Regions from separate parts of the Janibacter sp. FSL W8-0316 genome, predicted to be linked through region 1. Evidence: riboswitches for the same ligand, from Rfam matches in the RefSeq annotation. Region 1 holds a riboswitch; each other region holds the start of a gene.
The links. A riboswitch is a leader RNA that binds a small molecule or an ion and turns the genes downstream of it on or off. The one in region 1 is predicted to bind S-adenosylmethionine.
Positions count from the first base shown of each region.

Region 2: it holds a riboswitch for S-adenosylmethionine, as region 1 does, so the genes downstream of both, metX (homoserine O-acetyltransferase MetX) here and NYE39_RS05225 (aminotransferase class V-fold PLP-dependent enzyme) in region 1, are expected to answer to the same signal.
Region 3: it holds a riboswitch for S-adenosylmethionine, as region 1 does, so the genes downstream of both, ssuE (NADPH-dependent FMN reductase) here and NYE39_RS05225 (aminotransferase class V-fold PLP-dependent enzyme) in region 1, are expected to answer to the same signal.

Region 1 is NZ_JBBOQX010000001.1:1,067,038-1,076,366, reverse strand. It holds gene NYE39_RS05255 (hypothetical protein) at 1-481, opposite strand, end outside; gene NYE39_RS05250 (SatD family protein) at 478-1,107, opposite strand; gene NYE39_RS05245 (dihydrofolate reductase) at 1,156-2,124, opposite strand; gene NYE39_RS05240 (thymidylate synthase) at 2,121-2,930, opposite strand; gene dapA (4-hydroxy-tetrahydrodipicolinate synthase) at 2,973-3,869, shown strand; gene NYE39_RS05230 (ribonuclease J) at 3,866-5,551, shown strand; gene NYE39_RS05225 (aminotransferase class V-fold PLP-dependent enzyme) at 5,607-6,824, opposite strand; SAM riboswitch class IV at 6,867-6,981, opposite strand; gene NYE39_RS05220 (A24 family peptidase) at 7,055-7,699, opposite strand; gene NYE39_RS05215 (DNA translocase FtsK) at 7,786-9,329, shown strand, end outside.
Region 2 is NZ_JBBOQX010000001.1:16,741-26,069, reverse strand. It holds gene NYE39_RS00115 (RNA polymerase sigma factor) at 1-397, opposite strand, end outside; gene NYE39_RS00110 (universal stress protein) at 558-956, opposite strand; gene metX (homoserine O-acetyltransferase MetX) at 1,064-2,194, opposite strand; SAM riboswitch class IV at 2,210-2,320, opposite strand; gene NYE39_RS00100 (DUF4192 domain-containing protein) at 2,338-3,453, opposite strand; gene NYE39_RS00095 (YkvA family protein) at 3,540-3,989, opposite strand; gene NYE39_RS00090 (alanine/glycine:cation symporter family protein) at 4,015-5,565, opposite strand; gene NYE39_RS00085 (hypothetical protein) at 5,610-6,344, opposite strand; gene NYE39_RS00080 (DNA polymerase) at 6,404-8,077, shown strand; gene NYE39_RS00075 (proteasome assembly chaperone family protein) at 8,080-8,988, opposite strand; gene hrpA (ATP-dependent RNA helicase HrpA) at 9,062-9,329, opposite strand, start outside.
Region 3 is NZ_JBBOQX010000001.1:241,823-251,151, forward strand. It holds gene macS (MacS family sensor histidine kinase) at 1-674, shown strand, start outside; gene NYE39_RS01085 (response regulator) at 671-1,357, shown strand; gene NYE39_RS01090 (class II 3-deoxy-7-phosphoheptulonate synthase) at 1,446-2,771, shown strand; SAM riboswitch class IV at 2,971-3,085, shown strand; gene ssuE (NADPH-dependent FMN reductase) at 3,380-3,979, shown strand; gene NYE39_RS01100 (ABC transporter substrate-binding protein) at 3,979-5,022, shown strand; gene NYE39_RS01105 (ABC transporter ATP-binding protein) at 5,019-5,864, shown strand; gene NYE39_RS01110 (ABC transporter permease) at 5,864-6,739, shown strand; gene NYE39_RS01115 (LLM class flavin-dependent oxidoreductase) at 6,770-8,143, shown strand; gene NYE39_RS01120 (TauD/TfdA dioxygenase family protein) at 8,140-9,048, shown strand; gene pknB (Stk1 family PASTA domain-containing Ser/Thr kinase) at 9,128-9,329, opposite strand, start outside.

The DNA.
Region 1 (9,329 bases):
GCACAGGCGGCAGGGCGCCGGTGGTGACCAGGACGAGCCGGACCAAGCGGTTGCCCGTGGCCAGCTGCACGAGCACGAGCCCGGCGAGCAGCAGCGCGCGGTCCGGGGAGGGCTGCCACGGCAGTGCGCTCCACGTGAGCCAGTCGGCGAGCCACCCACCGACCGGCGGGGCCCAGCCCGAGGCGGCGAGCTGGACGGCGACGACCACGACGAAGGTCGTGAGAGCCAGTCCGTGCCCGTGACCGGCGTCGGCCCGCTCCGCCGTCACCGTCCACGCGAGCAGCCCGACGGCCGCCAGAGCGGTGAGCGCGACACCGCCCCACGTCGCGAGAAGCCCTGCACCTGCGGCGACGAGGGCGAGCAGGAGCAGCCCGGCTGCGGGGACGCCCCGGGTCTCGCGGGGTCGTGCCGGGTGCGGTCCGAGGCTGCGGAGCAGGTCGGTGGCCCCGACCGCGACGAGGAGGGCGGCGAGGACGCTCATGCGAGGGCCGCCAGCTCGGCGTCGAGGGTGACGACCTGGTCGAGTCCGTCACGACGCACGCGTCGGGAGACGGCGGTCGGGCTGATGCCCTCGGCCTCGGCGAGGGCGCGCTGGGTGGACCCGGCGAGCAAGCCGCGCAGCAGGCGTCTGGACCGCTCGTCGAGGTCGGCGAGGAGCAGGTCGCGGTGCCGCAGGGCTGCGTCGAGGGCCAGCCCGGTGGGGGAGTCCTCCACCCACCGGGTGCGCACGACCCGGGCGTCGCCGCGAGCACGCTCCTCGTCGGCCTTGGCCAGGGAGATCGCCTCTCGTGCCTGCCACCAGCCGGGGCCGTCCTGGATGTTCCCGTCGTCGCTGAGTGCGGTCACCTCGCCGCGGCCGAGGCCGTAGCGGGTCTCGACCTCGGGCAGCAGCCCGACCCGCAGCAGGAGTGCAGCGTGAGCAGCCTCGCCGCGGCGGCGCCAGGCCCCCTGGAACTCGTCGCCCACGGTCAGCCGCAGGGGCTGCAGTGGCTCGGTGCGGGCGTTGACATCGGCCAGGACCTCCTCGAGGCGCGCGTGCAGGGCGTGTCGGTCGGCGGCGGAGCGAGAGCCGACGACGTCTCCGATGAGGGTGGCGACCGCAGTCATGTGAACATCATAGGTCAACTGTCCTCAAAATAAACCAATGTGGTCGACTTAGGTCGAGGTGATCCGGTGAGGTTCACGCTCGTAGGTGACGAAGTCGAAGCCCTCGCGGGGGGTCCGCTGCACCTCGCGCCACCCGTCGTCGACCTCGGGGAAGAAGACCTCCGCCTGCGGCGAGGCGGCGATCTCGGTCAGCTCCAGCCGCGAGGCCAGGCCGATCGTCTGGCGGTAGATCTCGCCACCTCCGACGACGAAGACCTCGCCCGGTCCGGCGACGGCCAGCGCCTCCGCCAGGGAGTGGACGGCGACGGCGCCGGGGGCCGACCACGCGTGGTCGGAGGTGATGACGACCGTGGTGCGGCCGGGGAGCGCACGGCCGATGGAGTCCCAGGTGCGTCGCCCCATGATCATCGTGCCGCCCATCGTCAGGGCCTTGAAGTGCGCCAGGTCCTCGGGCAGGTGCCATGGCATGCCACCGTCGACCCCGATGGCGCGGTTGGCCCCCAGCGCCGCGACGAGCACCAGGCGCTGGTCGTGCCCCAGCTCGACGAAGGGGGGAAGCCTCCCGTCGCGCAGGCCCTCCAGCACGACCCGCTCGTGGGGGACGACCTGCTCGGGCAGCCGGGCCAGCGGCCACCACCGCAGGTCGGCCGCCTTGTCGGGCTCCTGCACGGTCGGCTCGCCCGACCAGTCGGTGACGTGGAAGAAGAAGTCGGCCCGCTGCTCGAGCCGGCCCGCCGCGCTCGTGCGCTGGAGCATCGTGAGGGGCGTCGCGGCCCCGACGTGCACACCCAGCTCCTCGAGGACCTCGAGGCGCAGGGCCTCGCTCGGGGCGCTCGCGTCCTCGACGTGCCCGGCCGCCCCGCAGGCCCACCAGCCGTCCATGAACCCGGTGCCCTGCCGCAGCTGGAGGAGCACCTCGGTGCCCGAGGCGCCCTCGCGGGTCATCACGGCGTAGGCCGCGGCGATGAGCGGGACCCGGCCGCGCAGCTCGTCCGGGACGCGTCGGGCGAGGCTCATACGGCGATCGGCGCCTTGATCGACGGTGCGGCCTCGTAGCCGACGAGGGTGAAGTCCTCGAGCTCGTAGGCGTCGATCGAGTCGCGCGGGGTGATCTCCATCCGCGGCAGCGGCCCGGGGGAGCGGGTCAGCTGCTCGGCGGCCTGGTCGAGATGGTTGCTGTAGAGGTGGGCGTCGCCGAGCGTGTGGACGAACTCGCCCGGCTCCATGTCGACCTGCTGGGCGACCATCATCGTCAGCAGGGCGTAGGAGGCGATGTTGAAGGGGACGCCCAGAAAGATGTCGGCGCTGCGTTGGTAGAGCTGGCACGACAGCCGGGGGCGGCCCCCTTCGCCCGCCGGGGTGACGTAGAACTGGAACATCGTGTGGCACGGCGGCAGCGCCATCGAGTCGACCTCGGCGACGTTCCACGCCGAGACGATGTGCCGTCGGCTGTCGGGGTTGGTCCGCAGCCCCTCGACGACCCGCTCGATCTGATCGATCGTGCCGCCGTCGGGGGTCGGCCAGGAGCGCCACTGGTGCCCGTAGACCGGGCCGAGCTCACCCTGCTCGTCGGCCCACTCGTCCCAGATGCTGATGCCGCGCTCCTGGAGCCAGCGCACGTTGGTGTCGCCGCGCAGGAACCACAGCAGCTCACCGATGATCGAGCGCAGGTGCAGCTTCTTCGTCGTGAGGGCCGGGAAGCCCTCCGACAGGTCGAAGCGCATCTGGTGGCCGAAGACGCTCCGGGTGCCCGTGCCGGTGCGGTCGGACTTGTCCACGCCGTGGTCCCGGACGTGCTCGAGGAGGTCGAGGTACTGACGCATGGCGCCACGATAGACGCCACCACCGACGGCTACGCTGACCGCATGACGACTTCCCCCTTCGGACGGGTGGTCACCGCGATGGTGACGCCCATGACCCCAGACGGCGCGGTGGACGCACAGGGCGTCGCCGCCGTCGTCGAGCACCTCATCGCCACCGGACACGACGGTGTCGTCGTCAACGGCACCACGGGCGAGTCCCCGACGCTCAGCTCCGCCGAGAGCATCGCGATGGTCGAGACCGTCAAGCGCGCCGCGGGCGACCGGCTCGAGGTGACCGCGGGCGTCGGGTCCAACAACACCGCCCACGCCATCGAGATGGCGGCCGCGGCGACCCGTGCCGGCGCCGACGCGCTGCTCGTCGTCTCGCCCTACTACAACAAGCCGACCCAGGCCGGGCTGCTGGCCCACACACGCGCCATCGCCGACGCGGCCAAGCTGCCGATCCTGCTCTACGACATCCCCGGGCGCACCGCGACCCCCTTCGCCGTGGAGACGCTGATCGCGCTCGCCGACCACGAGCGGATCCTCGGCGTCAAGGACGCCAAGGGCGACCTGTGGGCCGCCTCCGAGGTCATGGCCTCGACCGACCTGCTCTGGTACTCCGGTGCCGACGAGCACAACCTCGCCCACCTCGCCCAGGGCGCCCACGGCATCGTCTCGGTCGTCGGGCACGTCGCCGGCCGCGACTACGCCGACATGATCGCCGCCGTCGACGCCGGTGACCTGGCGACCGCCCGCGAGATCCACCACCGCCTGATCCCCGTGACCAATGCCCTGATGTCGACCTCGCAGGGCGCCATCATGGCCAAGGCCGCGCTCGTCGAGCTCGGGGTCATCTCCCACGCCACCGTGCGTCTGCCCTACGTCGAGGGGCCGGCCGAGCACCTCGAGATCGTCCGCGCCGGTCTGGCCGCGTCCGGGATCGGAGGTGCCGCATGAGCCACCCGCACCCCGACCTCGAGCTGCCGCCACCGCTCGCCGACGGAGCCCTGCGCGTCGTCGCGCTCGGCGGTCTCGGCGAGGTCGGCCGCAACATGGCCGTCGTCGAGCACCAGGGGCAGCTGCTCATCATCGACTGCGGCGTGCTCTTCCCCGAGGACCATCAGCCGGGCGTCGACCTGATCCTGCCCGACTTCGAGTACATCCTCGACCGGCTCGACGACGTGCAGGCGATCGTCCTCACCCACGGCCACGAGGACCACATCGGCGCCGTGCCCTACCTGCTCAAGCACAAGCCCGACATCCCGCTCGTCGGCTCGATGCTCACGCTCGCCCTCATCGAGGCCAAGCTCAAGGAGCACCGGATCAAGCCCTTCACCCTCGGGGTCAAGGAGGGCGGGCGCGAGAGCTTCGGCGTCTTCGACTGCGAGTTCATCGCGGTCAACCACTCGATCCCCGACGCGCTGGCGGTCTTCGTGCGCACCGACGGCGGCACCCTGCTGCACACGGGCGACTTCAAGATGGACCAGCTCCCGCTCGACCGGCGGCTGACCGACCTGCGGGCCTTCGCCCGGGTCGGCGAGGAGGGGGTCGACCTCTTCCTCACCGACTCGACCAATGCCGAGGTCCCCGGCTTCACCACCCCCGAGCGCGAGATCGGGCCGGCGATCGACACCGTCTTCCGCAATGCCCGGCGCCGGATCATCGTCGCCTGCTTCTCCAGCCACGTGCACCGTGTCCAGCAGGTCCTCGACGCCGCCGAGCGCAACGGCCGCAAGGTCGCGATGGTCGGTCGCTCGATGGTGCGCAACATGGGCATCGCCGCCGACCTGGGCTACCTCAAGGTGCCCGACCGGGTCCTCGTCGACGTCAAGAAGCTCGACAACTATCCAGACGACGAGGTCGTGCTCATCTGCACGGGCAGCCAGGGTGAGCCCATGGCCGCCCTGTCGCGCATGGCCAACCGCGACCACCGCATCGATGTCGGCGACGGCGACACGGTGCTGCTCGCCTCGAGCCTGATCCCCGGCAACGAAAATGCCGTCTACCGGGTCATCAACGGCCTCATGCGCCTGGGTGCCGACGTCGTGCACAAGGGCAACGCCAAGGTGCACGTCTCCGGTCACGCCAGCGCGGGCGAGCTGCTCTACTGCTACAACATCGTCAAGCCGCGCAACGTCATGCCGGTCCACGGCGAGTGGCGCCACCTCGTCGCCAACGCCGACCTGGCGATCCAGACGGGGGTCGACCCCGACCACGTCGTGCTGGCCGAGGACGGCGTCGTCGTCGATCTCGTCGACGGTCGCGCGCGGATCACCGGCGCCGTGCCCTGCGGCTACGTCTACGTCGACGGTTCGAGCGTCGGGGGCGCGACCGAGGAGCTGCTCAAGGACCGTCGCATCCTGCGCGACGAGGGCTTCATCTCCGTCATGGTCGTCGTCGACTCCTCGACCGGCAAGGTCATCGCCGGTCCGGAGATCACCGCGCGCGGCTTCGCCGAGGACGACGAGATCTTCACCCAGGTCGAGCCCAAGATCATCGCGGCGCTCGACGAGGCGGCTCGCAAGGGCACGACCGACACCCACCAGCTGCAGCAGGTCGTGCGCCGTGCCGTCGGTGGCTGGGTCGGCGGCAAGATCCGCCGACGCCCGATGATCATCCCTGTGGTCGTCGAGGCCTGAGGACGCCGGGGCGAAGGGGGCCTGCCGGGTCCCCCTTCGCCCTACCCGAGGAGGGTCACAGGGCGCGCAGGGCGCCGAGGAGTCGGTCGATGTGCTCGGTCGTGGTGCCCAGGCCGGCGCTGATCCGCACGGCGGTGTCCTGCTCGTGCTCCGAGAGGAGGTCGTCGACGAGCAGGTGCGCGCAGAACTTGCCGTCGCGCACGCCGATGCCGTGGTCGTCGCCGAGGACGCGGGCGACCTCGCTGCTGTCGTGGCCGTCGACAGTGATCGTGGCGACGGGCGCGCCGTCGCCACCACCGAAGAGCGAGTGCACGTGCACACCGGGGATCTGCTGCAGTCCGGCGAGCAGGCGGATGCGCAGCGCCTGCTCGTGGTCGACGATCGCCTGCTCGTGCTCGGTGATGATCTCGCAGGCCGTGGCCAGGGCGACGGCGCCCAAGACATTGGGGGAGCCGGCCTCGTGGCGAGCGGGGCCACAGGTCCACTCGGTCTCGTCGAGGCTGACGCGTGCGGTGGCCCCGCCCCCGGCGAGGTAGGGGGTGGCGGCGTCGAGCCAGTCGCTGCGCCCGACGAGCACGCCGGCACCGAAGGGGGCATAGATCTTGTGCCCGGAGAACGCCACGTAGTCGATGCCCAGGGCGTCGATGTCGACCCGGCGGTGCGGGACGACCTGCGCGGCGTCGAGGGCGAAGCGCGCGTCGTGCTCGTGGGCCAGCGCCGCGAGGCGCTCGATCGGCCAGTGCTCGCCGGTGACGTTGGACGCGCCCGTGGCGACGACGAGCCGGTGCTCGGCCGGGTGGTTGCGCAGGGCCTGCTCGAGCAGGGCGACGGCCTCGTCGTGGCTGTGCGGCACCGGCAGGCGCAGCGCGTCACCCCACGGCAGCAGTGCCGCGTGGTGTTCGGAGGCGAAGACGAAGACCAAGGTGTCCTCGGGCAGCGCCCGCGCGAGCAGGTTGAAGGAGTCGGTGGTGTTGCGGGTGAAGACGACGTGGTCGTCGGTGCGGGCGCCGACGAAGGCCGCGACGGTTTCGCGTGCAGCCTCGTAGCGCGAGCTGGTCACGCGGGAGGCGAACCCGGCGCCCCGGTGCACCGAGGAGTAGGTGACGGCCGCGGCGGCGACCTCGTCGGCGACGGCCCGGAAGGCGGGAGTCGTCGCGCCGTGGTCGAGGTGGGCGTACTCGACGCTCGAGCCGTCCTCGTCGCGGTAGCTCAGCCCCTCGGAGACGAGCTGCGGCAGGGCGGTGGTCGTGCGGTGCAGGTCGGAGATGGTCATGACGGTGCTCCTGGTCCTTCGGGGACTCAGGTGGCGACCGTGAGTCCGCGCTTGCCGGGCGACGGTCTGTCGCCGGCCAGGTCGTCACCCGGAGCACCCCACCGCGGAGGAGGGTTGCCGACCAGCTAGCCGGGGCTTGTCGCTGGTACTCGTGACCTTGGGTCAGGATCATAGCCCACCTGCGGAGGCCGCTGTCGAGCCTCGACCGGTCGTGTCTCGGCTCGTGGACGTCAGGCCAGGGCGAGCGCGAGGACCGCGCCGGCCACGAGGTAGGGGCCGAAGGCGAGCTGCGTCGTGCGCGAGGCCTTGCGCGTGAGCAGCAGTGCGAGAGCGGCGATCCCGCCGATGACGAAGCCGAGCCAGATGCCCACGGCCAGCTGGCTCCAGCCGAGCCAGGCGAGCGTCGGGGCGATCGAGACCATGAGCTTGGCATCGCCCATCCCGATCGAGCGTCCGAAGAGGGCGAAGGCGAGCAGCACGGTCCCGCCCCCGACGAGGACGGCGGCGAGACCCGCGCGGGAGAGGGCGCCCCAGTCGCCGGTCACGGCCGATGCGACGGTGAGGAGCACCGCCTGGACCGGCACGAGCGGCAGGGTGATGGCATTGGGCAGGCGGTGCACGTCGGCGTCGATCGCCGCGAGGACGAGCCCGGCCGCGGCGAGGACGAGCGGCGCCAACAGCGTCGTCCAGTGCCGGTCGGCGAGGCCGAGCGCGACGACCAGCCCGACGAAGGGAGCGAGCGCCGGGACCCAGAGATGGCGGGGGAGGGGACCCCCTTCGTCATCGCGGCGGTAGTGGCCGGCGCGCAGCCACCGCCACGCGAGGGTGCCGAACACGGTCGCGGCGAGCACGACGACGAGGGTCCGGGTGTCCACGGGGCGAGGTTATCCGCTGTGATCCGTGGCCGGTGGTGCGCGTGTGACGCGTGTGTCAGAGGGTGCTTTCGCCTACCCTGCGAATCATGGCCACTCGTCCGTCGACCACCTCGCGCAGCAAGGGCGCCAGCTCCCGACCCAAGGGCTCCACCCGCCCGTCGGGTCGCAAGGCACCCGCCAAGAGCAGCGCGAAGGGGAGGACCTCCTCCCGCAAGCCCGCGTCCGGTGGGGGTCTGCCCCTGCCCGTCGCCGCGGTCCAGCGCACCTGGATGGGTGTCGCCCACGCGACCGGCTCCGGGGTGCGCCGCATCGGCACCAGCGCGAGCCAGATCGAGCCCGAGCACCGCCGAGACGGCTGGGGCTTCCTGGCGCTGGCGCTGGCGCTCGTCGTCGCCGTGCGCGAGTGGTGGGGCCTCAGCGGCGCCTTCGGCGACGTCGTGCACGCGGTGGCCGCGGGCACCTTCGGCCGGGTCGCCTACGCGCTGCCGATCGTCCTGCTCCTGCTCGGCGTGCGTCTGCTGCGCTCGGCGAGCGAGCCCGCCTCCGACGCACGGCTGGGCTTCGGCAGCGTCATGCTGCTCTTCGCGGCCTCGGGCCTGACGCACATCGCCAAGGACATCCCGCAACCGCCCGACGGCGCGGGCCCGATGCGAGACGCCGGGGGCATCGTCGGCTTCCTCGCCTCCGACCCGCTGTCGACGGCCGTGACCGAGTGGCCGGCGACGATCCTGCTCGTCCTGCTGGGGCTCTTCGCCCTCCTGCTGCTCACCGGCACCCCGCTGCACGAGGTGCCGCAGCGGCTGGCCTACGTGCGCGCCGCCTTCACCGGTGAGGTGCCGAGCCACGTCACCGCAGCCGACGTCGACGCCCGCCACGATGCGCCCAAGGCGGCGGTCACCCGCGCCCGGCGCCGACGCGCCATCGACCCCGACGAGGAGCAATCCGGGGAGCGCGACGGCGACACCGCCTACGACCAGGCCGCCGTCGTGCAGCCGGTCGGCAAGGGCCGTCGCAAGAAGTCGGCGGCACCCGCCGCCGACGTCGAGGAGACGACCGAGACCCCGCAGCCCGAGGCCGGCGGGCCGCGCCCGGGCGAGAAGCGCCCGACGAAGAATCCGGCCGTCGCGCCGGTCCCCAGCGGCAAGACCGAGCTGCAGCCGCCGCCGACGACCCAGCTGCCGCAGCGTGTCGAGCAGCTCGCCCTCGCCGGCGACGTCACCTACACGCTGCCCGACAGCCAGTACCTCAAGCCCGGCGCACCGCACAAGGAGCGCTCCGCGGCCAACGACAAGGTCGTCGAGTCGCTCACGAGCGTCCTCGACGAGTTCGGCATCGACGCCCAGGTCACCGGCTTCCACCGCGGCCCGACCGTCACCCGCTACGTCGTCGAGCTCGGGCCCGGTGTCAAGGTCGAGCGGGTCACCGCGCTGTCGAAGAACATCGCCTACGCCGTCGCCTCGGCCGACGTGCGCATCCTCAGCCCGATCCCCGGCAAGTCGGCCATCGGCATCGAGATCCCCAATGCCGACAAGGAGATGGTCTGCCTCGGCGACGTCCTGCGCTCGGACGTCGCCCGCAACAACGAGCACCCGATGGTCATGGGTGTCGGCAAGGACGTCGAGGGCGGCTA
Region 2 (9,329 bases), 1.1 Mb from region 1:
TCACCGGGGCGGCGGCCGCGGCTGCCGTGGCGGTGGAGGCGGCCTTCTTCGCCGCGGTCTTCTTCGCCGGGGCAGCCTTCTTCGCGGGGGCGGCGGCCTTCTTCGTGGCCGTCTTCTTCGCCGCGGTCTTGCTCGCCGCCTTCTTGGCGGGGGTCTTCTTGGCCGTCTTCTTCGCCGGAGTGGACTCTGGCACCTGAACCTCGATTCCCTGTTCGCCCAGCGCGCGCAGGACGACCCGCCCCCGACTGGGGCTGATCTTGGCCTCGCCGAACGCGGCCTGCAGCTGATCGCTGGTGATGGATCCGGTCGTGCGGCCCTTCAGGACGAGCTCCTGCAGCGAGGGATGCGAGAACTCCTTGGGGAGGGAGCCCTGCGTCTCGACGGACCGTGGGGACACAGCAGTCACCAACAACCTTTCGTCACGGAGGATTCCGCCGGGACGAAGGGAGTGGCGTGACCCCGTCTGACCCGACTCGCCCGGTCGCTGTGCGCTGGGCTCGTGACTATTATAAAACGCGTGGCCGCCGGGTGCCGCCACCAGGGGCGGTCGGAGGGTCTCAGCGGGCCTTGACCGCCAGCACGTCGCAGGGCGCGTCGAGCAGCACACGCTGAGCGTTGGACCCGAGGATCAGCTTGCCGACGGGGGTGCGACGACGCAGGCCGATGATGATCAGGCTGGCGTCGGTCTCCTCGGCGACGACGATGAGGTCCTCGGCCGGCTCCTTGCCTCGGACGAGGCCACGGACCTCGCCGTCGACACCCGCCTCCTCCATGCGGGAACGCACCTGCTTGAGGTCGTCCTCGTTCTTGCGGGCGGTGTCACCGCTCAGGCCCACGCCACCACGGTCGGAGTGGATGACGACGAGCTTGTCGTTGCGCAGGCGGCACTCCTCGAAGGCGCGCTCGAGAGCGGCCTCGCCCTCCTTGGTCGACACGTACCCCACGACGATGGTCATCGCTCGCTCCTCGTCACAACTCGGCTGATGGACTACCTGGGCCAGACGCTACACCGCGGCCCCGTGACCTGTCTCACTCCGGCGCTGGTGTCGTCGGCGTGTCCCGATCAGTCGCCGCGCAGCACGTCCCGGAGCAGCTCGGCCACCTGGTCGACCTCGGTGAGGAAGCCGTCGTGACCGACCGCCGAGGAGATCGTGCGCAGCTGCGTCCCGGGACGTGCCGCGACGACCTCGTGCGACAGCCGCGGCGGGTAGAGCCGGTCGGAGTCGACCGGCGCGACGACGAGTCGACCGGTGAAGGCCTGCAGCGCCGCGGACATCCCCCCACGGTCCCGGCCGAGGTCGTGGGAGTTCATCGCCTCGGAGAGCACCGCGTAGGAGTTGGCGTCGAAGCGGCGCGCGAGCTTGCCGCCGTGGTGGTCGAGGTAGCTCTCGACCGTGTAACGCGGGCGGCCCTCGGGCCCGGCGGGCTCGTCCTGGACCCGTCGGTCGAAGCGCTCGTGCAGCTCGAGCTCGCTGCGGTAGGTGATGTGGGCGATGCGGCGGGCGATGGCCAGCCCGGCCTCGGGGCCCTGCGGGTGGTCGTAGTAGTCACCCCCGGCGAACCACGGGTCGTTGCGGATCGCGAGGATCTGCGTCTGGCTCCACCCGATCTGCTCCGCGGTGGCGTAACCGCCGGTCGCCAGGGCGATCGCCGTGCCGACGCGCTCGGGGTGGCTCGCGACCCACTCGAGCGTGCGCATGCCCCCCATCGACCCGCCGATGACGGTGTGCCAGCGCTCGATGCCCAGGACGTCGGCGAGGCGCGCCTCGGCCGCGACCTGGTCACGGATGGTGAGGCGCGGGAAGCGACTGCCCCACGGCCGGCCGTCGGGCGCGGCACTGCCCGGCCCGGTGCTGCCCTGGCAGCCACCGAGGACGTTGATCGCGATGACGAAGTAGTCGTCGTCGAGCGGCGCCCCCTGCCCGATGAGGCCCGGCCACCAGCCGGCCGTCGGGTGACCGGGGCCGGCCTCGCCGACGACGTGGCTGTCACCGGTGAGCGCGTGCTCGACGAGCACGGCGTTGTCGCGCTCGGGACTCAGGCGCCCCCAGGTCTCGTAGGCCAGCACGACGTCGGGCAGGGACTCGCCCGACTCCAGCTCCAGCCGACCGATCGAGACGAAGCGTCGCTCGCCCGGGTGGTCGCCGTCGCGCCACAGCGCGGTGCTCGCGGGGGGTGTGGTCGTCACGCTCACGGAGTGCTCCCGAAGTGTCTCGCCTTGCCACGTCGCCTCGACGCGGCCCGGTCATCACCCGGGGCACCCCGTCGCGAGGAGGGTTGCCGGCCAGCAAGCCGGGGCTTGACGCTGGCACTCATGACCTGCCGACAACTCTAACGTCACGAGGCGCGCCCGATCGAGTCGCGTCCGGGCTGCGGACCCTCGGCCGGGGGCAGGGCCCACGGACGCACCCCCGTGGCCAGCAGACGGAGCATGAGGTCGGCCAGCCGGTGCTCGGGGTCGATCTCGAGGGCCCGCTCGAGGCAGATGCCGGTGATCGTGCCGTCACCGGCCCACCATGCGAGGTGCGCCACGGTGACGAGCACCGTGGGCGTGAGCGGCTGCGGCAGGAGCCGGGCGAGCTCGACGAGCCGACCACGGACGACGAGCAGCTCGTCGGACCACTCCCCTGCCTGCGGCAGCTCGTCGTCGCCCTCCCAGCAGTCGACCCAGGGGCACTCCGCCGCCGCGTCGAGGGCGAGCCAGCCGACCTCGAGCGGCACGTCGTCGAGCGAGAAGAACCCCGGCGCGAGCACGGCCATCAGCGCGTCGCGCCACTGGACGTCGAGCAGCGAGCCGCCCAGCACGGCCAGCTCGGCATCGGGCAGGTCACCGACCGGTCGCGCGCTGCGCCGCGGGTCGAGCACGTGGGACCACAGCGCGGCGAGCTCGTCGTCGTCGACCGGCACGGGCTCGCCCGACACGATGACCTGCGCCACCCCCTCGGCGCGCGTCTCGTCCGTCGGCGGCACGACGGTGGCGACCAGCTCCTCACGACTGGCGAGCGGCCGCACCCCGGCCATGACGAAGGGGGCGACCGCCGGCACCTCCTCGGGTCGCGGGAGCGCGCGCACCTGCGGCGGGCAGCACCCGTCGTCGCACCCCGGGACCCAGCACCGGCCGTCGCGCACGACGACGTGGTCAGGGACGGCGAGACCGGCCGCCAGGGCCGCCGAGGTGACGGCCGCGCGGAAGGGGCGGGAGCCCCCTTCGTCGTCCTCGAAGGCGAGCACCACGACCCCCTGCGCCCGCTCGCGGACCATGATCGCGATGCTGTGCTCGGCGAGGGCGGCGCAGGCCCGGGGGTCGTCGACGAGGTCGAGGCGCTGGACCATCCCGAGCCGCCGACCGTGCAGGGCGGCGAGGACGAGGGATGGACCCGGGTGGTAACCGAGCTGGTAGGGCACGAGGACGGCGAGCTCGGAGGCGTCGCGGGGGCTGGCGGTCGGTGTCATGCCCCGACCATGCCGAGCGGCCCGCCCCCTCGACAGAGGGGACGGGCCGGCTGTGGACGAGCGGGTGGGCGCCCGCAGGTCTGGGGTCAGTCGGGGACGACGTGCGAGCGCACCGTCGAGCTCCAGGCTTGCTGCTGGCTCCAGTCCTGCTGCTGGGCCCACTGCGCCTGGTGCGCGGCGACACCCTGCTCCCACGCGATGAACTCCTCGGTCTCCTTGACCAGGGTCGCCGCGACCCAGCCGATCACCATGACGTCGTCGAGCAGGCCGAAGGCGAGCAGCAGCCCCTCAGGGACGACGTCGACCGGCGAGACGATGTAGCCGACGCCCGCGAGCATCATCAGCAGCCGCGTGGAGGTCAAGCCGGTGTAGGTGCCGGCCCGCACCGCACGCACCATGCGTGGCACGGCACGCAGCCGCTGGAGCAGGCTCGGCCCACCGGGGCGCGAGGCGCTGCGGACGGCGGACGCGAGATGGACCGCGCTGCGGGCTCGTCGACTTATGACCATCGAGGTCTCCTGACGCTCGGGCGCCATCGGATGAGGGCGCTCCCACCCGTCATCAACGACGCGGGTCCGCAGAGGATTCCGCAGGGTCGCCGGGTGCGCCCTGGGTCACCAGGCCATCTGCCCGCTGCTCCCAGAACTGTGCCCCCTCGATCCCGAGCTCACGCGGGTCGAACTGCGGGTCGAGGCCCTGCTTCTTCTGGGCGTGGTAGTCCTTGAGCGCCTTGAGCGCCGGGACCTGCAGCAGCAGGATCCCGAGGATGTTCAGCCAGGCCATCGTGCCGACGCCGATGTCACCCAACCCCCACGCGGAGCCGGCGGTCGTCGTCGCGCCGTAGGCGACGGACACGAGGATCAGGGCCTGGAGCGCGCGGATCATGCCCCGACGCACGACGCCGTTGCGGATCTTGCGGGTCAGGTAGGCGAGGTTGACCTCCGCCATGTAGTAGTAGGCGACCATCGTCGTGAAGGCGAAGAAGACGAGGGCCAGCGCGACGAAGCTCGAGCCCCAGCCCGGAGCCAGCGTGTCGAAGCCCGCCTGGACGAAGCCCGGCCCCGGCTCGGTGTCGGTGCCGACCCCACCGACGTAGAGCGTCTCGTCGCCGAAGGTCTCGCCCTTGAAGACGGTGTACATGTCGGTCGAGATGATGATGAAGGCCGTGGCCGTGCACACGAAGAGCGTGTCGATGTAGACCGCGAAGGCCTGCACGAAGCCCTGCTTGGCCGGGTGCGAGACCTCGGCGGCCGCCGCGTGGTGCGGGCCCGTGCCCTGGCCGGCCTCGTTGGAGTAGATGCCGCGCTGGACGCCCCACTTGACCGCCTGGCCGATGATCGCGCCGTAGACCGCGTGTCCGCCGAAGGCTCCGGAGAAGATCTCGCCGAAGACGTGGCCGATCTGGTCGATGTTGACGAAGAAGACGACGAGCGCGAAGAGGATGTAGAGGATCGCCATCGGCGGCACGACGAACGCGGCGAAGGCAGCGATCCGCTTGACGCCACCGATGACGATGAAGGCCAGGGCGATGACCACGCCGATGGCGGTGGCCCACGTCGGCACGCCCCAGGCCGACTCGATGGCCGAGGACATGCCGTTGGCCTGGACTCCCGGCAGGAAGAAGCTCATCGCGAAGACGGTGACGACGGCGAAGACGATCGCGTAGACGAGCGAGAGAGTCCTGGCCTTGTGGGCGTAGGCCTTCTCGAAGTAGTAGGCCGGGCCACCGCGGTACTCACCGGTGTCCGGGTCCTTCTCCTTGTAGATCTGGCCCAACGTGGACTCGATGAAGGAGGTCGCGGCCCCGAAGAAGGCCACGGCCCACATCCAGAAGACCGCACCCGGACCACCGAAGGCGATGGCGGTGGCGACGCCGCCGATGTTGCCCATGCCGACGCGGTTGGCCAGCGACATCATCAGCGACTGGAAGGAGGAGGTGCCGTCCTGCGACTTCTCGCCTTTGGTCAGCTGCCGGATCATGTCCGGGATGCCGAGGACCTGCACCAGGCCGGTGCGGACAGTGAAGTAGACACCTGCGACCAGGCACAGCCCGACCAGCGGTATCGACCAGATGAAACCGTTGGCGGAGTCGACGAGTTCGGCGAGTGACATGAGACGAGAGCTCCCTGTGGCGAGTGTCACGGACCCGCGGGAGGCTACCCGACGTCGACGCTCGCCGCCGGGAACTCGGTGCGCACGTGCGCGCCGATCTGCCGCATCAGCCACACGTCCATACCGGCGCCCACGGCACCGCCGACGACCGGCACGGCCTTGCCGAAGCGCGTGAAGACGCCCTTGCCGGCGGTCGAGAGGATGCGGAAGCCGACGGCCTTGTTGACCACCATCAGGGCCGGCCCGGGCAGTCGCTGGGCGGCCATGCCGGCGAGCCGGCCGGTGGGCGCGACGACCCCTGCCTTGGCGAGCAGGTCCTGGGCGTCGGCACCCACGAGGCTGAGCAGGACGGCGGAGCGGATCTCGGGCTGGGCGAGGTCATAGCCGCGCAGTCGGGCCACGGCCGCCGACATCCGGGTCGCCAGGACGTAGAAGCCCAGGACATTGGCCGGCAGGGCGACGACCATGGTCGCGAAGCCGCCGAGGTTGGTGAGGAAGCCGCTGGCACCGGCGAGCTTGAGCGTGTCGCCGACGACCTCGTCGACCGCCTTGTCGACGTCGCCGCCGTGCTTGGCCAGCGCCTTGTCGGCGACCTGCGCCGCGGAGTCGAAGGGGCCGCGACCGTCGATGCCGGTGTCGAGGAGGTTTTCGACGAGCTTGAGCGAGGAGCCGGACAGGCCTTGGCGGCTCTTGGGGTCACGCGCCTGCTCGAGGGCGGTCCGCGTGTCCTGCACCTGCTTCTTCTTGCCGAAGCCGAGTCGGTCGGAGATGAATCCCATGTCGGCATCCTGCCACGGCGCAGGGGGCTCGTCGGTGGACGCGGGTAGCCTCACGCACCGTGGGTGGACAGCAGCCGGGAGCCGTCGTCGTCGGGGTCGACGGCGTGGGTGCGGCGCTCCCCCCGCACGGCGATCCCGTGCTCGCGCGGGACCTCCCTTCGCTCGTCGCCGCCCTCTCCCCCGACACCCGCTGGGTGACCTGGTCGGCCGCCGCGGTCGCCCCGCTCGTCACCGCCGGCGCCCGTCTGGACCGCACGTGGGACGTCGCCGAGGCGCACCGCCTCGCCCACGGCGGCTGGGCCGCGGGACCCGAGCTGGCGTGGGCCGCCGTCCGCGGCCTCGACCCTGCAACCGCGCCGGCCGCACCGACCGGCGACCTCTTCGACCTGCTCTCCGACGAGCTGCCGGCCGAGCAGCTCGTCCGCGACGACGGCCACCTGCGGGCCGATGCCGTGACCGGGGCGTGGCTGACGACGCCTGAGCGGTGCGCCGCCTTCGCCGACGCGGCCCGGCAGGTCGCCGCCCGCCAGCACGAAGGGATGACCGCTCGCGGTGGTCGTGCGCTCGCCACCGCGCACGCCGAGTCCGCGGCCGCCGTGCTGTGCGTCGAGCTCGAGCAGCACGGGCTGCCGATCGACCGGGCGACCGCCCGCCGTCTGGTGACCGAGGCCGCTGGCGACGAGCCGCACAGCCTCGACGAAGAGCTCGCGGCCCGCAGCACCCGCGATGCGCCGGTCCTCGCGGCGCTGCCCGGCACCGGGCACGTCGACCTGCGCAACCCCGCCCAGGTCAAGGCGATGCTCGCCCGCGCGGGGGTCGACGTGCCGTCGACGCGCAAGTGGGTCCTCGAGGCGCACCGGGCCACCCACCCGGTGGTGCCGGCGCTGCTCGAGTGGCGCAAGCGCGAGCGGATCGCGACGACCTACGGCTGGCGGTGGCTGCGCGAGCACGTCGGCGCCGACGACCGGCTGTGCGGCGCGTGGGCGGCCTGCGACGGGGCGGCCGGCCGGATGACGGCCCAGGCGGGGCTGCACAACCTCCCGGCCGAGCTACGGCCGGCGGTCGCCGCCGACGAGGGCTGGCTCTTCGTGCGGGCCGACCTCGGTCAGGTCGAGCCACGCGTGCTCGCGGCCGTCTCGCGCGACGAGGCCTTCGCGGCCGCCACCCGCGAGGACGACCTCTACGCCCCGGTGGCCCAGCGGCTCGGCGTGGAGCGCTCGGTGGCCAAGATCGCGGTGCTCGCCGCGATGTACGGCCAGCGCTCGGGTCCGGCGGCCGAGGCGCTCGCGGGTCTCGAGCGCGAGTACCCCGTCGCGATGGCGCACCTGCAGCGCGCCCAGGACCACGGGCGGCGCGGTGAGCCGGTGCGCACCTTCGGCGGGCGTCTGGTGCGCACGGACTTCTCGAGCGGCGCGCTCGACGCGGAGGCCCGCGACGGGCTCGCCGCGGCGCGGGGGCGCTTCGCCCGCAATGCCGTCATCCAGGGCTCGGCCGCCGAGCTCTTCAAGGCCTGGGCGGCGACGGTCCGGGTCGCGGTGCGCCCGCTGCAGGGGCGGATCGTGCTGTGCCTGCACGACGAGCTGCTCGTCCACGTGCCGCAGGAGCACGCGGAGCAGGCCGCGGCCCTCGTCGACCGGGCCCTCACCGACGCCGCGCGCCGGTGGCTCGGCGGCGAGCAGGTGCGCTTCGTCGCCGACACCAGCATCGTGCGCCGGTGGTCGGAGGCGACGTAGGACTACTGCTCCGAGTCGTCGACCGTGCGCAGGAAGTCCTCGAACTCCGCGCCGAGCTCGTCCGCAGAGGGCAGGTCCTCCCCTTCGCCCGCGAGCAGGCTGGGCCGCTCGAGGCCACGCAGGTGCACGTCGTACTGACGCTCGAGGGCCTGGACGGCCTCGCGGACCTCGTCGTTGTCCTCGATCTCGCGCTCGATCTGCATCCGCCCCTCGCGCGCAGCCTCGGCGAGCGCGTCGTTGGGCAGGTTGAGGCCGGTGCAGTCGACGATGGCGTTGAGCGCGGTGAGCGCGCCGTCGTGGAAGGTCGACTGGGCCAGGTAGTGCGGCACGTGGATGCTGAAGCCGACGGCATCGCGCGAGCTCTCGCCAAGGCGCAGCTCGAGCAGGGCGGCGAGCGAGGCCGGGACCTGAACGGTGCCGAAGACCGGCTTGTGCTCACCGATGAGGCGCTCGTCGGAGCCGTGGACGGTCATGCCGACCGGCCGGCTGTGCGGGACGGCCATGGGGATGCCGTGGGCGTGCACCGCGAGGGTGATGCCCATGTCGTCCATGATCGTCGTGACCGCGTCGACGACGGCCTCCCACCGGTAGTCCGGCTCGGGCCCGGTGAGGATGTAGTAGGTCTGCCCGTCGCGGTCGAGCAGGTGGTAGAGCAGCAGCGACGGGTCGGAGTAGTCGGTGTAGCGGTTGGCGTCGAAGGTGATCACCGGACGTCGGCTGCGGTAGTCGATGAGCGAGTCGACGTCGAAGGACGCGACGACGGTCGGGTCGCCCGCCTCGAGGAGGTGGTCGACGAGCAGGCGCTGGGCCATGCCCGCGTCGAAGAAGCCGTCGAAGGCGACGATCATCGGCCCGGGCTGGAGCAGCGCGGGGTCGGTGTCGACCTCGTAGCGGTAGAGGCGCTCGGTCACGTCAGGTCCTCCTGGTCGGTGAAGCACTCATTGTCGCAACCCCGCTCGCCCCGCGGCCATTCCCCCTGCCCCGTCAGGGTGTCGGGATCGCGGCGATCGCCGCGCGCACCCGCTTGGCGGAGACGGTCCGGGCGGTGCCGACGGACTGCGCGAAGAGCGAGATCCGCAGCTCCTCGATCATCCAGCCGATGTCGACGACGTCTGCCGAGCGGCGCCGCAGCGGGGGCAGCGCGTCGAGCAGGTCGGCGTAGGCGGCCTCCACCGCGTCGACCGCCTCCTGGTGGCCGGCGTCGCGGCGCGGGTTGGCCGCGGCGCGCTCCAGACGAAGGGAGATCCCGCGC
Region 3 (9,329 bases), 830 kb from region 1:
AGAGCCAGAAGCGTCTCGAGCAGGCTCTCGCGGCCAGTGAGCGGCTGGCCGAGCGGGAGCGCATCGGGCGCGAGGTCCACGACGGCGTGCTGCAGGCGCTGGCGATGATCAACCGCCGCGGTCGTCAGCTCGGGGGCGAAGGGGAGGCCCTGGCCGACCTTGCCGCGGACCAGGAACGTTCGCTGCGCACGCTCATCACCCGCTTCGAGCCGGCGGCGGCCGTCGACACCCCCTCGGCGGCCACGTCCTCCGACCCGGGCCCGCAGGTGCGCGACCTCGCCGCGGGGCTGGCCTCCCTTCGCTCGGCGCGGGTCGACGTCGTGCTGCCCGCCGGGCCGGTCACCGTGCCGGCCGCGACCGCCCGTGAGGTCGAGGCCGCCGTCGCCGCGGCACTCGACAACGTCGAGCGGCACGCGGGCGCGGGAGCCAAGGCCTGGGTGCTGCTCGACGCCGACGAGACCGGCCTCGAGGTCGTCGTTCGCGACAACGGCGTGGGGATGGCCCCCGACCGACTCGTCGAGGCGGCCGCGCAGGGGCGGCTCGGGGCGAGCAGCTCGATCCGCGGCCGCATGCTCGACCTCGGCGGCGACGCGAGCTGGCGCTCGCCGGGCACCGGCGGCACGACCGTCACGCTCACCGTGCCGACGGGCGACATGGCAGGCTCGGCCCCATGAGCGAGTCCACCGCGCCCCTGAAGGTCCTCGTCGCCGACGACCACCCGCTGTGGCGGGACGCCCTCGTGCGCGATCTCGAGGACGCCGGCTTCGAGGTCGTCGGCACCGCGGCCGACGGCCCGTCGACCGTCCGGCGCACCCGGGCGACCACCCCCGACGTGCTCGTGCTCGACCTCAACCTGCCGCAGCTGCGCGGCGACGAGGTGTGCACGGCGATCAACGACCTGACGACCAAGGTGCTCATCCTCTCCGCGAGCGGCGAGGAGCACGACGTCCTCGCCGCGGTCAAGGCCGGCGCCAGCGGCTACCTCGTCAAGTCCGCCTCGCCGCAGGAGATCCGCGACGCCGTGACGGCCACCGGGGCGGGAGAGGCCGTCTTCACCCCGGGGCTCGCCGGCCTGGTGCTCGGCGAGTTCCGCGAGATGAGCAGCCGGGCCCGCACCGCACCTGCCGTGGCCGAGGAGGAGTCGGCCTCGCCGGTGCCCGAGCTCACCGAGCGCGAGACCGAGATCCTGCGCTACGTCGCCATGGGCATGACGGCCAAGGAGATCGCCGCCGACCTCGTCATCTCCCACCGCACCGTGCAAAACCACGTGCAGAACATCCTCGGCAAGCTCCACCTGCACAACCGCGTCGAGCTGACCCGCTTCGCCATCAGCCGCGGCCTCGACCAGCCGGAGTGACCTCCCTTCGTCCTGTGGCTGGACGGGTGCCGGGGCGAAGGGGGTCGCGGCCTATCCTTGACGGGTGACCACTGCAGTCCCCGCGCCCATGACCGCCGCAACCATCGACAGCGACCTGCCGGCCGCCCAGCAGCCGAGCTGGCCCGACCGCGCCGCCCTCGACGAGACCGTGGCGAGCCTGGCGACCTATCCGCCGCTCGTCTTCGCCGGCGAGTGCGACGACCTGCGCGACCGGATGGCCGCGGCGTCGGTCGGCGAGGCCTTCGTCCTGCAGGGCGGTGACTGCGCCGAGACCTTCGTCCACGCCACCGCCGACAACATCCGCGACCGGATCAAGACCGTGCTCCAGATGGCCGCCGTCCTCACCTACGGCGCCGGCATGCCGGTCGTCAAGATGGGCCGCATGGCGGGGCAGTTCGCCAAGCCGCGGAGCAAGGACACCGAGACCCGTGACGGCGTGACCCTGCCCGCCTACCGCGGCGACATGGTCAACGACTTCGCCTTCACCCCCGAGTCGCGCGAGCCGGACCCGCAGCGCCTGCTGCGCGGCTACCACACGAGCGCCGCGACGCTGAACCTCGTGCGCGCCTTCACCCAGGGCGGCTTCGCCGACCTGCGGCGCGTCCACGACTGGAACGTCGGCTTCGTCTCCAACGCCGCCAACCGGCGCTACGAGGGCCTGGCCCGCGAGATCGACAAGGCGATGCGCTTCATGGCCGCCTGCGGTGTCGACTTCGAGGCCATGCGGGCCACCGAGTTCTGGTCCGCCCACGAGGCGCTGCTGCTCGACTACGAGCGGCCGATGACGCGCGTCGACTCGCGCACCGGCAACCTCTACGACACCTCGGGGCACTTCCTGTGGATCGGCGAGCGCACCCGGCAGATCGACCACGCGCACCTCGACTTCGTCAGCCGGATCCGCAACCCCATCGGCATGAAGGTCTCCGACAAGGCCGACCCCGACGAGCTGCTGCGGATCATCGACCTGCTCGACCCGCAGCGTGAGCCCGGCCGCCTGACCTTCATCACCCGCATGGGGGCCGGCCGGATCCGCGAGGCCATGCCGGCCATCGTCGAAAAGGTCCGTGACTCCGGGGCGATGGTCACCTGGATCTGCGACCCGATGCACGGCAACACCTTCGAGTCCGCGTCCGGCTTCAAGACGCGCGACTTCGAGGACGTCGTCGACGAGGTCCGTGGCTTCTTCGAGGTGCACCGCTCTCTGGGCACCGTCCCGGGCGGCCTGCACGTCGAGCTCACCGGCAACGACGTCACCGAGTGCCTCGGCGGCGCCGAGCGCATCCTCGACGAGGACCTCAACAAGCGCTACGAGAGCGTCTGCGACCCACGCCTGAACCACCAGCAGAGCCTGGAGCTGGCCTTCCTCACCGCGGAGATGCTCAGCGAGGGCTGAGTCGAGTCCCACCCGCCCCACGATTTCCGGGTCACCCGAGAAACCCTCGCTTCGCAAGAGTTTGAAACTCTTGCGAAGCGAGGGTTTCTCTTGTCGAGCAGGTCTCGTTGCGGGGCAGGGGGATTCGCACGTCCCGGATGGCGAGATTCGTAACTCCTGTCGTTGCAGTAGGAGATGCATCCGCGTAGGTTCTTCATCAGGTCACGAGATCCAGCGTCAAGCCCCGGCTTGCTGGGCGGCAACCCTCCACTCGCGGTGGGGTGCTCCGGGTGAGGACCTGGCTCCGGTCGTCGCGGCCGGAGCAAGCGCGAGGCACTCACCGGCCTCATGACAGGACGGACACCCATGAGCACCACCGTCACGACCGCACCGCGGTCGCTGCGTCCGGCGCTGCGGCGCCACGTCGACCTGCTGCGGGTCAACAGCGCCCTCTGTCGCTGACCTGAATCTGCATTGCCCTACGGCAATGCGATGCCCGGCCGACCTGAACCTGCATTGCCCTACGGCAATGCAGACCCCCGGCGACCCAGCACTCCCACCACCGGCGACGAGCCTCCCTTCGTCGACCGTCGATCCGTCGTACCCACCTGCCCACCGAAAGGCACCCGATGGCCGTCATCGCCACGATCTCCAGCTCTCCCTCGACCACCTCCCGCACCGACGCCGTGCTCGGCCACCTGGCCCAGCGGGTCCAGCGCGCCGGCCACGTCGTGCACCCGATCGTCCTGCGGGACCTGCCCGCGGAGCCGCTGCTGCGGGCCGATGCCGAGCACGACGACATCGCCCGGGCCGCCTGCGCCCTCGAGCGGGCCGACGCCGTGATCGTGTCGACGCCGGTCTACAAGGCGGCCTACAGCGGCCTGCTCAAGGCCTTCCTCGACCTGCTGCCGCAGACCGGGCTGAAGGACAAGGTGGTCCTGCCGATCGCCACCGGCGGCAGCCCGGCCCATGTCCTGGCCGTCGACTACGCCCTGCGCCCCGTGCTCGCGAGCTTGGCGCCGAGCGCGATCACACCGGGCTGGTTCGTCCTCGCCTCCGAGGTCACCCGGCTCGACGGGGGCGAGGTGAGCATCGCCGACTCCGCGGCCGGGCCGCTCGCCGAGGTCACCCGCGTCTTCCTCGACGCGGTCGCCGGCCGCTCGCTCGTCGCCGCGGCCGACGCCGCCCACCGTGGCGAGCTGCTGGCCCGATCGGTGGCGGTGGCCTGATGAGCACCTCCACCTCACGCCGTACCGTCCTGCTCGGCCTCGCCGGGATCGCGACGACCTCCGCCCTCGCCGGGTGCGCCCTGCCGAGCAGCGACGCCGCCGCCGAGGACGAAGGGGGACCCGTCACCTTCCGATACCAGGGCAGCGCCAACAACGTCACCTTCCCCGAGCTGGCCGAGGACCTTGGGTACTTCGACACCATCTCCCTCGAGTACGTCGGGGCGACGGTGAGCGGGCCGCAGGACATCCAGTCCGTCGCGACCGGTCAGACGGACGTCGGCGGCGCCTTCTCTGGGGCGATCGTCAAGCTCGTCGAGGCCGGCTCGCCGATCACCGCCGTCATCAACTACTACGGCTCGGACCGCCAGTCCTACCAGGGGCTCTACGTCCGCAAGGACAGCGAGATCACCGAGGCCAAGGACCTCGTCGGCAAGAAGATCGCGGTCAACACCCTGGGGGCCCACGCCGAGGCCTACGTCGAGACCTGGCTGACGTCGGCGGGCCTCACCCGCAAGGAGATCGACCAGGTCCAGCTCGTCGTCCTGCCGCCCAACGACACCGAGGAGGCGATCCGCCGCAAGCAGGTCGACGTCGGCGCGCTCGGCGGGATCCTCCAGGACCGGGCGCTCGCCCAGCCCGACATCCGCGAGCTCGTGCGCGACACCGAGGTCCTCGGGCACCAGCTCAACGGCGGCCAGTACGTGCTCCGCGACGACTTCATCGCGCAGCACCCCGAGGCGGTCCGCGAGTTCACCACCGGTGTCGCCAAGGCCATCGAGTGGGCCCGCACGAGCCCCCGCACCACGGTGCACGCGCGCTTCGCGCGGATCATCGAGGGCCGCGACCGCAACGAGACGACCGACAACGTCAAGTACTGGAAGAGCACCGGCGTCCCGGCGAAGGGGGGAGTCGTCACCGACGAGGACTTCACCCAGTGGGCCGACTGGCTGCAGAGCACCGGGATCGTCGATCGCGACGAGCTCGACCCCGCCTCGATCTACACCAACGAGTACAACGACCTGGCCGAGGAGGGGACGACGTGACCTCGAGCATCGAGCTGCGCCACGTCACCCAGGAGTTCGTCGTCCGCCCGACGAAGGACCAGCCCCGCGCGAGCGTGCTGCGGGCCCTGGAGGACATCAGCCTCACCGTCCCGGCGGGGGAGTTCCTCACTCTCGTCGGCCCGAGCGGGTCGGGCAAGACGACCCTGCTCGACCTGCTCGGCGGGCTGAGCACACCCACCAGCGGTGAGGTCCTCGTCGACGGCGAGGTCGTCACCGGGCCCGGCCTGGACCGGGGTGTCGTCTTCCAGCAGTACGCCCTCTTCCCGTGGCGCACGGCCCTGGCCAATGTCGCCTTCGGGCTCGAGCAGCTGCCGCTCAGCCGGCGCGAGCGCACCGAGCGCGCTCGGGAGTACCTCGCGCTCGTCGGCCTGTCCGGCTTCGAGGAGCGGCTCCCGCACGAGCTGTCGGGCGGGATGAAGCAGCGGGTGGCGATCGCGCGCAGCCTCGCCTACGAGCCGGGCATCCTCCTCATGGACGAGCCCTTCGCTGCGCTCGACGCCCAGACCCGGGAGCAGCTGCAGGACGAACTGCTGCGCATCTGGCGCACGACCGGCACGACCGCCGTCTTCATCACCCACGGCATCGAGGAGGCGGTCTACCTCGGCCAGCGCGTCGCGATCCTCTCCTCACGCCCCGGGCGCCTGAAGCAGGTCGTCGACATCGACCTCGGCGAGCGCGCGGGCGCTCGCGACCTGCGGTCCGACCCGGACTTCGTCGGCTACCGGCACCAGATCTGGAGCCTCCTGCACGACGAGGTCGAGCGCGCCCAGCGCGCCGGCCACCACAAGATCCAGCCCGACGGCACCGAGAGGGCGGCCTGATGAGCACCGCGACCCTGACCCAGCCCACCACGACAGGCGCAGAGGGACCCCCTTCGTCCGGAGTGGTCGTCCCCCCGCTGCCCACGCGGGCCCAGCGCACCACGCGGGCCCTGCGCACCGGCGTGCGCCGCTCGGCAGCGGTGGTGCTCTTCCTGCTGCTGTGGGAGTTCGGCACCCAGTACCTGCTCGAGCCCTCGCGCAAGGTCTTCCTCCCACCGCTGCACGTCGTCCTCGAGGCCCTGTGGGACCTCGGGCGCACGGGGCAGCTGCAGGAGCACCTGCAGGCGAGCCTCACCCGGTCGGTCATCGGCTTCGGCCTGGCCGTCGTCGCCGGCGTCGTCCTGGGCGTCGCCGTCGCCTGGTACGAGGGGCTGCGCGAGTTCCTCACCCCACTGCTCGAGCTCTTCCGCAACACCGCGGCCCTGGCGCTGCTGCCGGTCTTCACCCTCCTCCTCGGCATCGGTGAGCTGAGCAAGGTCTCGATCGTCGCCTTCGCGGCCTTCTTCCCGGTGCTGCTCAACACCGTGGCGGGGGTGCGCACGGTGGACCCGCTCCTCGTGCGGGCCGCTCGCACTCTCGGCCTGAGCTACCTGCAGCTCTTCGCCAGGGTCGTGCTGCCCTCGGCGGTCCCGACGATCTTCACCGGTGTCCGCATGGCCGGAACCGCCTCGATCCTCGTGCTCATCGCCGTCGAGATGGTCGGCGCCAAGGCCGGGCTGGGCTATCTCATCGTCAACGCGCAGAGCAGCTTCCAGATCCCGCAGATGTACGCGGGGATCCTCACGGTCTCGGTCTTCGGCCTCGTGGTCAACACCGTGCTGGTGCGGCTCGAGAGGCACTTCTCGAAGTGGCGCACCACGCCGACCGGCACCTGAACCCCCTTCGCCCACAAAGGAATCCACGACATGGCACCTCAACGACAGCTCCACCTCAATGCCTTCGTCATGCCCAACGGGCACCACGAAGCGGCCTGGCGCCACCACTCCACCGACCCCGTGCGGGCGCTGACCCTGCAGCACTACGTCGACATCGCCCGTACCGCGGAGCGCGGCCGGCTCGACTCGGTCTTCCTCGCTGATGTGGTCGGGCTCGGGGACAACGTGCGGCACAACTCGCACTCGGGCTTCGAGCCGCTGACCCTGCTGTCGGCGCTCGCCGCGAGCACCGAGCACATCGGGCTCATCGCGACCGCGTCGACGACCTACAACCACCCCTACACGCTCGCTCGGGCCTTCGCCTCGCTCGACCACCTGAGCGGTGGCCGCGCCGGGTGGAACATCGTCACCTCGAGCTCGGCGATCGAGGCGGGCAACTTCGGCATCGAGCGACCCGACCACGCCCGTCGCTACGAGCGGGCCGAGGAGTTCCTCCAGGTCGTCGCCGCGCTGTGGGACAGCTTCGGCGACGACGCGATCGTCGCCGACACGACGAGCGGCGTCTACGCCGACACCGACCGCATCGCGCCGATCGACCACCACGGCGAGTTCTTCGACGTGGCGGGCCCGCTCAACGTGCCGCGGCCGGTCCAGGGCTATCCGCTGCTCGTCCAGGCCGGCTCGTCCGAGGCGGGCAAGGCCTACGCCGCGCGGTACGCCGAGGCGGTCTTCACCGCCCAGCAGACCCTCCAGGACGGCATCGACTTCTCCGACGACCTCACGCGGCGCCTGCCCCGTCACGGACGCTCCCGCGACGAGCTGCTCGTCCTGCCCGGCATCAGCCCGATCATCGGGTCGACGCAGGAGGAGGCGCAGCGGCTCGAGGCGGAGATCAATGCCGGCATCGTCCCGGCCTACGGTCTGGCGCAGCTGAGCTCGATGCTCGACGTCGAGCTCACCGAGGAGCACCTCGACGGTCCGCTGCCGCACGTCGAGCGCATCACCCAGGGCAACCAGAGCCGCTTCACCCTCGTCACCGAGCTCGCCCGGCGCGAGGAGCTCACGGTCCGCCAGCTCATCGAACGACTCGCGGGCGGGCGGGGGCACAGGGTCCTCGCCGGCACGCCCGAGCAGATCGCCGACGACCTCGAGACGTGGTTCACGAAGGGGGCGGCCGACGGCTTCAACATCATGCCGCCGACCTATCCCCAGGGCCTCGAGGTCTTCGTCGACACCGTCGTGCCGATCCTCCAGGAGCGCGGCCTCTTCCGTCGCGAGTACACCGGCACGACCCTGCGCGAGCACTACGGGCTCGCTCGCCCGGAGGCGGGCCACATCGGCGGCACCTCCAGCACGCGCACGTCCACCACCAGAACGTCCACCACGAAGGAGCACGCAGCATGAGCACCACACCCATCCGTGACATCCGCAAGATCACCGGCCGGATCGGCGCCGAGGTCGTCGGCGTCGACATCACCGCGCCGCTCGACCCGGAGACCCTGGCCTTCGTCCGCGAGGCCCTCGACGAGCACCAGGCGCTCGTCTTCCGGGGTGCGCCGCTCGACGGCGAGGGCCAGCAGCGCTTCGCCGCGCAGCTCGGCGAGCTGACGACGGCCCACCCGACGGTCGCCTCGGTCGAGGGCGCGCCGCGCGTGCTGCCGGTGGCGTCGGAGACCTTCGGGGGGTCCGCGGCCAACCACTGGCACACCGATGTCACCTTCGTCCAAGCGCCCCCGGCCTACACGACCCTGTCGAGCAAGGTGGTGCCCCCGCACGGCGGCGAGACCCTCATCGCCAACACCGCCGCGGCCTACCGCGACCTGCCCGAGCCGCTGCGTCGCCTGGCCGACGGCCTGTGGGCGGTGCACACCAACGACTACGACTACGCGACGCCGCCGGAGGAGCACGACGACGCGGTCAAGGAGCGCCGGGCCGAGTTCACCTCGCAGACCTTCGAGACCGAGCACCCGGTCGTGCGGGTCCACCCGCGCACGGGGGAGCGGGGCCTCTACCTCGGTGGCTTCGTCTCCCGATTCGTCGGGCTGTCGAAGACCGAGAGCCGGGACATCCTGCGCCTGCTCCAGAGCCATGTCACCCGCCCGGAAAATGTCGTCCGGGTCGTCTGGGAGCCCGACCAGCTCGTCATCTTCGACAACCAGATCACCCAGCACTACGCCCCCGACAACTACGACGGGCTTCCCCGCCGCCTCGAGCGGGTCACCGTCGCCGGTGAGGTGCCCGTCGGCATCGACGGTGAGCGCAGCCGCTCGATCATGGGCGACGCCTCGCACTACGCGCCGGCGGTCTGACCCCCTTCGTCCGGCATCAGGTGGTCGTCTGGTGCTGCATCCCCACGGGAGTGCAGCACCGGGCGACCACCTGATGGCGTCAGACGACGAGGATCGTGACCGTCGAGCCCTTGGGGGCGGTGCCGCCGCTCGGGCGGGAGGCGCGCACCTCGTCGAGCGGCCCGCCGAGGAAGGTCTGGACCGCGACCTTGAAGCCCGCGGCCTCCAGCTTGGTCGTCGCCGCGGAGCGGCTCAGACCCTCGACCGACGGGACGGCGACCATCTCCGGGCCCTTGGAGACG